2 regions of the Sphingomonas adhaesiva genome follow, and region 2 is predicted to be linked to the other one. Evidence: riboswitches for the same ligand, from Rfam matches in the RefSeq annotation. Region 2 holds a riboswitch; the other holds the start of a gene.
What was found. Region 2 has a riboswitch for cobalamin ahead of cobW (cobalamin biosynthesis protein CobW). Riboswitches for the same ligand answer to the same signal wherever they lie in the genome.
Positions count from the first base shown of each region.

Region 1 (3,407 bases), 300 kb from region 2:
GCGGATGAAGACGCGCACGTCGCGCGACAGCGGATATTCCGCGCGCAGGTCGACCAGCGTGTAGGGCGACAGGCGGGTGCGCGAAAAGTCGGTGTTGTTGAAGTCGAACGTTTCCCCCGACCAGCGCACCGCCGCCCCGAATGACGGCCCGGCATCGGGGAAGCTGTAGTTCGCGCTGGCATTGGCGGTGTTGCGCGGGCGGCGGAGCAGCTGCTGCGGTATCGCGCCAGGCGAGCGATCCTCCGATGCGATCCAGCTGTAATTGGCGTCGAGCGACAGGCGCTCGCCGAGCGCGACGTGACCCACCGCCTCAACACCCTTGGCGAAGGCACGGACGACATTGGCATAATAGCCGAAACGCGGCGTCGTGGTGCCGGGGATCACGCACAGCGACGGGTCGGCCGCCGGGCAATAGGCGAAGTCGATGCGGTCGCGCGTGCGGCGCTCGAAATAGGTGCCGCCGATGGTGACGGCGCCGTCGAGGAAGCGCTGCTCGACGCCCGCCTCCCAGCCCTTGGCCCGTTCGGGGCGCAGCGCCTGATTCCCGTAGATCGAGAGCAGCTGATACAGGGTCGGCGCCTTGAACCCCTCGGAATAGCTGGCCCGGATGACGGTGCCGGTGGGGAGCGCCCAGACGCCGCCGCCGGAGAACAACGTCTGCCCGCCGAAGCGGTCGTTGTCGTCGTAGCGGACGCCCCCGGTCAGCGTCAGCCCGGTCAGCACCTGCGCGTTGAGCTGTCCGTAGACGCTGGTGATTTCCGCGCGACCCCGATCGGGGGCGGGAACGGGCTGCGACAGGCTGGCGGGGGGCGATACGGTGCGGAAGCGGCTGACCTCGTTCTCCACGCCGAAGACCGCGTCGATGCCGCGGGCGACGGCGAACGTGCCCTGATATTCCAGCCGATGATTGCGGCCGATGCCGTCGAAGGTCTGCGGACGCGCACGCGTCGGGTCGATATCGTCGCGATCGGTATTGGTATAGGTATAGGCGAAGCGATTGCGGAACCGCCCGTCGAGCAGCGCCACGTTCAGCCCGGCATAGCCGACGAATTCGCGGTTGAGCGCATAGTCGAGCGTATCGCCGCCGAAGCCGTCGGTATCGGTGCGGCCGTTCGAATAATAGCCGCGCACGTCGGCGCTGACCCCGGAGGCGAGGTCCAGCACCGCGCGCCCCGCCACCGACTGGTTGCGGTAGCCGTCGAGCTCCCGTCCGCCATAGGCCGGCGCGATGGCGGAGATGCCGCGGGTGTAGAACGTCTGTCCGCCGACGCGCCATGCCAGCGGCCCGGTGCGCCCGCCGGCCGCGGCGCGCGCGCTGACGGTATCGCGGCTGCCGCCCTCCAGGTCGACGCTGCCCTCCAGCGCGCGCTCCGGCAGCGGGGTGACGACGTTGACGACGCCGCCGATCGCCTGGCTGCCCCAGAGCGTCGACTGCACGCCGCGCAGAACCTCGATCCGGCTGGCGTCGCCGGTCAGCAGGTTGGCGAAATTGTACGCGCCGCCGATCGCGGAGGGATCGTTGAGCTTCACGCCGTCGATGACGACCACGGTCTCGTCGGCCTCGGCACCGCGGATGCGGACCTGTGTCGCGGTGCCGTAGCCGCCGTTGCGCGACAGCGAGACGCCGGGGGTCCGCACCAGCAGGTCGGCCACCGACAGGTCGCCCATGCGATCGATCGTCGCCTTGTCGAGCACGGTGATCGAGGCGGGTACGCGGTCGATGCTGGTCGGGGTACGCGTCGCCGCGGTGACGACGATCGCGCCGGCGGGGGCGTCCTCCGCCGTGTCGACGACGGGCGCCGCCGCGGCATCGGGCGCGCTGGCGGTGATATTCGCCTGCGCGACCGCAGCGGCGGGCAGCAGGGCCGGCAGGATCGATGCGATCCCGTTGAGCAGTCGATGGTTCTTCATTCAGTCCCCCACGTCGCGACGCCCCCACCCGGACATGCGGGGGAGGTCGATGGCCTCGTCGTTTCGCGGGTTCACCCCCGTCCGTCCGGCGCACCCTGGCCGGTCGAAGAACGACCGCGACGGGCAGGTCTCCTGGCTTACGGGTCGATGCCGGATCGCGCCGCCTTCTCAGGACCGGATCGGTCCCAATGGCATGTGGCGCGATGGCTCGCCGTTCACAGTTGCAGGGGCAGCCGGGGCTTCGACCCCGTTCCCTTTTGATCCCCGGCGGGGAACCTGTCGCAGGCGCGCCCTTAGGCGCAGTCGCTGCGGTGCGTCAACGGGGCGCCACGTCAGGCGACGTCGCGGGCGGGGGCGGTGCCGACGAAGCGCAGCAGATCGTCGAAGCCCATCGGACGCGCGACGAAATAGCCCTGCGCGTAATCGCAGCCGGCGTCCTTCAGGAAGGCCAGGTTGGCGGCATCCTCGATCCCCTCCGCCACGACGCGCAGGCCGAGCGTGTGGGCGAGGTCGATCGTCGAGCGGACCATCGCCGCGTCGTCGCCGCGGACGTGCGCGAACTGCACGAACTTGCGATCGATCTTGACCTCGCTGAGCGGCAGCTCGCGCAGGTAGCTGAGCGTCGACTGGCCGGTGCCGTAATCGTCCATCGAGATGGCGATGCCGCGGTCGCGGAAATGGTGGAGGGTCGCGACCGCGGCATCGGTGTCGGCCATGGCGGCGGACTCGGTCACTTCGAAGATGAGCGCGTCGGGGGGGACGACGGCCGCGTCCAGCAGCCGGTCGACCGCGGCGGCGAACGCAGCGGACGTCAGCAGCCGGGCCGAGATGTTGATCGCCGCGGTCATCGTCTCGCCCGCGTCGCGCCAGTGGCGCACGTCGCGGATCACGGTTTCCAGCACGTGGAGCGTCAGCGGCGCGATGCGATCGGTCTGCTCGGCGAGCGGGATGAACAGGTCGGGGCGGACCAGCCCGCGGACGGGATGGCGCCACCGCACCAGCGCCTCGACACTGGCGATGCGGCCGGTCGCGAGCGCGAGCTTGGGCTGGTAATGGACCAGTATCTCCCCGGCGCCGATCGCGCGGTCCAGCTCGCCCATCAGCGAAATGTCGCGCTCCAGGCTGGTGCGATCGATCGCGGAGAGCATCCAGAAGCGCCCCTCGCCGGCGGCGGTGCCGGCCGCGAGCGCCGCGGCGGCGAGGTCGCCCTGTTCGGCGACGCCGATCGCCACGGCCACGTCGACCTTGCGTCCCGCGACCTCGACCGGCTCGAGCAGGATGGCGCGCAGCGCGGCGATGCTGTCCTCGACCGGCTGATCGTCGGACAGCGCGAAGGCGAGCTGATCGCTGCCGATGCGAAAGGCGGCGTTGTCGGCCGCGCCCAGCCGCATCCGCTCCGCGGTGCGGACGATCGCCTGCGCGACCAGATCGCTGCCGAGGACCGCGCCCAGCGCGTCGAGGTTCGTGATCTGCGCGACCGCGACCGGGCGGGTCGT
Region 1 covers NZ_JAQIJT010000002.1:1,373,258-1,376,664, reverse strand. Annotated here, with positions in the region: gene PGN23_RS12845 (TonB-dependent receptor plug domain-containing protein) at 1-1,911, opposite strand, end outside; cobalamin riboswitch at 2,017-2,206, opposite strand; gene PGN23_RS12840 (putative bifunctional diguanylate cyclase/phosphodiesterase) at 2,244-3,407, opposite strand, start outside.
Region 1: linked by a shared signal. The riboswitch ahead of PGN23_RS12845 (TonB-dependent receptor plug domain-containing protein) and the one ahead of cobW (cobalamin biosynthesis protein CobW) in region 2 are both predicted to bind cobalamin.

Region 2 (3,407 bases):
CGACGGTCGCGGCGATGCGCGCCGGGTCGGCGCGGTGGACGCGGGGGGAGAATTGCAGCGCGGGGTCGCGCTCGTCGGCGTCCTTGAAACTGACCACGCCGGCGAAGACGCGCCCGTCGACCTCCGGCAGGACGACGTGCATCGCGAGATCGGCGGGTGACAGGCCGCGCGGCGCACCGGCCCATGCCGCCCGGTCGGCGGTGGCGAGCGCGACCTGGAATACCGGCACGCCCGCGATGTCGAGCGGGGTGTCGTCGGCGGCGTCGCGCGCCGAGAAGGCGGTGGCGTTGACGATCGCCACCGGGGCCAGCGCCGTCACCCAGCGCCGCAGCCAGCCCGCGGCCTGCGCGTCCTTCAACGAGGGGGCGAACAGCGCCAGCACGTCATAACCACGCGCCTCGAACCCGCGCTGCAGGGCCGCGACCGGATGGCAATCCGCGGCGGTCACATAGGAACGGTAGAAGACGATCAGGACAAGCGGCCGCGCCGCCACAAGCGCGACGGCGGCCGGGCAGGCGATGCCCGCCTCCGCCTGCCAGCCGCCGACCGGGGCGAGCGCGCGGGTGGCGGCGAACGGCGCCACGTCATAGCCCGCCGCCCTCGCGACGCCGGTCAGCGCCGCGCGCATCGCCGCCGCGCCGCCGAGGTCGCACCATTCGGCCAGTCTCCGCAGCGTATGCACCGCCACGGTGGACGCCGCGTCGAGCCGCTCGTCGGGGCGTCCGTCCGCCGGGATCACCGCCAGCGCGATACCCCGGCGACGGGCGAGCGCCTCCACCTGTTGCAGCCCGTAGCTCCAATAGCCCGCACCGCCGATCAGCCGGATCAGGATGCCGCGCGCACCCGACAGGGTGCGCTCGACATAGGTATCGACCGACAGGGGGTGGGTCAGGTCGGACAGGTTGGCGACTCGCAGGCTCGGCAGCGCCCCCGCGTCCGCGCCCGGCACGGCCTCGCGCCACCCGGCGGCGAACGCCGCCAGGTCGCTGTCGGAGAACGACAGAACCACCAGGTCGGCGGCGTCCTGCCCCAGGTCCCGGGGCGACGCGCTCTCCTCCAGCCCGCGGGTCTCGCGGAATACGACGTGCATCGCGCGCTCAGCCGTGCAGCGCGGTCCGTACCACCGCGGCGTTCAGCCGGTCACGCTCGGCGATCACCACCAGCCGGGTGGCGCGCGGCTCCCCCGCCCTCCAGGCGCGGTCGTAATGGGTGCGCACGCGCGCGCCGACCGCCTGCACCAGCAACCGCATCGGCTTGCCCGCGACCGCGGCATAGCCCTTCACGCGCAGGACGTCGCCGGTTCGGCCCAGTGCCTCGATCCGGGCGGCGAGGTCGTCGGGCACCGCGATCTCGCCCAGGTCGATGACGATGCTGTCGAAATCGTCGTGTTCGTGATCGTCCTCGCCATCGTGGTGCGAGGGGCGCGCGGCGATGTCGTCCTCTGCCGCCGCGCCGATGCCGAGCACGACGTTGGGGTCGATCACGCCATCGGTCAGCTCGATCACCGGCAGCGCGCGCGGTGTTTCCGCCGCGATCACCCCCCGGGCAGCCGCGATGCCGTCGGTCCCGGCGAGGTCGCATTTGGTCAGCAGCACCATGTCCGCGCAGGCGAGCTGGTCCTCGAACACCTCCGACAGCGGGGTTTCGTGGTCGATGCCGGGATCGGCCGCGCGCTGCGCGTCCAGCGCGGTCACGTCGGGGGCGAAGCGACCCGCCGCCACCGCCTCCGCATCGGCCAGCGCGATCACGCCGTCGACGGTGATGCGCGATCGGATCGCGGGCCAGTCGAACGCCTTCAGCAACGGCTTGGGCAGCGCGAGCCCCGACGTTTCGATCAGGATGTGGTCGGGACGCGGATCGAGCGCCAGCAGCGTCTCCACGGTCGGAATGAAGTCATCGGCGACGGTGCAGCAGATGCAGCCGTTGGCGAGCTCGACGATGTTCTCCGCCGGGCAATCGGGGATCGCGCAGCCCTTCAGGATGTCGCCATCGACCCCCAGCGTCCCGAATTCGTTGACGACGACCGCCAGCCGGCGGCCGCCGGCCTGGCGGATCAGATGGCTGATGAGCGTCGTCTTCCCCGCGCCCAGAAAGCCGGTGACGATGGTGACGGGCACCTTGGACAGATCGGACATACGTTTCCCCCGGCGCGTGCAACGACCGGCAGGGACCGACATGTCGCACGGCGCGAGCCCGGCGGGGCGCCGATAGCCCTCCGCACCACGCACCGATGCGGCCCCCGCCACACAGGTTCGTCGCTCAGACGGAGAACCGTGCCGCGGCCATCCCCTGGACCGAAGCAAGAGCGACCATATCGCCGGCAGGTCTCCTGGCTTGCGGGTCAAAGCTGGGGTGTCGCCTTCCCAGGGGGCATCCGCAGATGCTCTCCCAGTGGCCGCTCCGATGCGGAGCATGACGCCTTCGCTCACCGCTCACAGTTGCAGGGACAGCCGCGGATTTGGGGGAGGTCCCCCGCACCGCATTCCCATTCAAGCCCCTCGCGGGGCACCGGCGCGATCATCGAAAGCCGCAACGGCTTTCGAGCCGTTCCTTAACGCGGCGTCGCAGAATTGCCAATTCCGATTGAGCCTCTCGCCGTCGAATGTGCGCACGGTGGCGCACGACATTTCCATAGACTAATGCGAGTCACTAGCATTTGACGTTGCAGATCGGGCTTTTGTCTCTTAATGCGACTGCGAATCATTAATGAATGGGGGTTGCATGTTGCTGACGCTCGCGGCGATGATCGCGTTATCGGAGCCCGCCGCGCCGGGCGACGCGCCGGCGGAGGCGCGGGACATCGTCGTTACCGCAACACGCGCGCCGATCGAGGCGCAGGACGCGCCGGTCACCGTCTCGGTCAAGGACGCGGACGAGATCGCCGAGGAGCTGGCGACCGACATCAAGGACCTGGTCCGCTTCGAGCCGGGGATCAGCGTTCGTCGTGCCCCGGCGCGTTTCGGCGCGGCGCAGGGCGTGACGGGGCGCGCCGGCAACGAGGGGTTCGTCGTGCGGGGCATCGGCGGCAACCGCGTGCTGATCCAGGTCGACGGCGTACGCGTGCCTTACGGCTTTAGTTTCGGAGCGCAGGATGTCGGACGCGGTGATTACGTCGACATCGGGCTCATCAGGTCGGTCGAATTCCTGCGCGGACCCGCTTCGGCGCTGTACGGCAGTGACGGACTGGCGGGCGCGGTCAGTTTCACGACCAGCGATCCGGCCGATATTCTCGGGGCGAAGTCCTTCGGCGGGTCGCTGCGGACGCAGTATAATTCGGCCGACGACGAGTTCACCCAGTCGGCGGTGGTGGCGGGACGAACGGGCGCGGTGTCGGCGATGCTGGCCTATACCCGCCGTGACTTTTCCGAGCTGAAGAACAAGGGCGATGTCGAGGGCACCGGCGTCAC
Region 2 covers NZ_JAQIJT010000002.1:1,669,707-1,673,113, reverse strand. Annotated here, with positions in the region: gene cobN (cobaltochelatase subunit CobN) at 1-1,090, opposite strand, end outside; gene cobW (cobalamin biosynthesis protein CobW) at 1,098-2,135, opposite strand; cobalamin riboswitch at 2,303-2,528, opposite strand; gene PGN23_RS14215 (TonB-dependent hemoglobin/transferrin/lactoferrin family receptor) at 2,722-3,407, shown strand, end outside.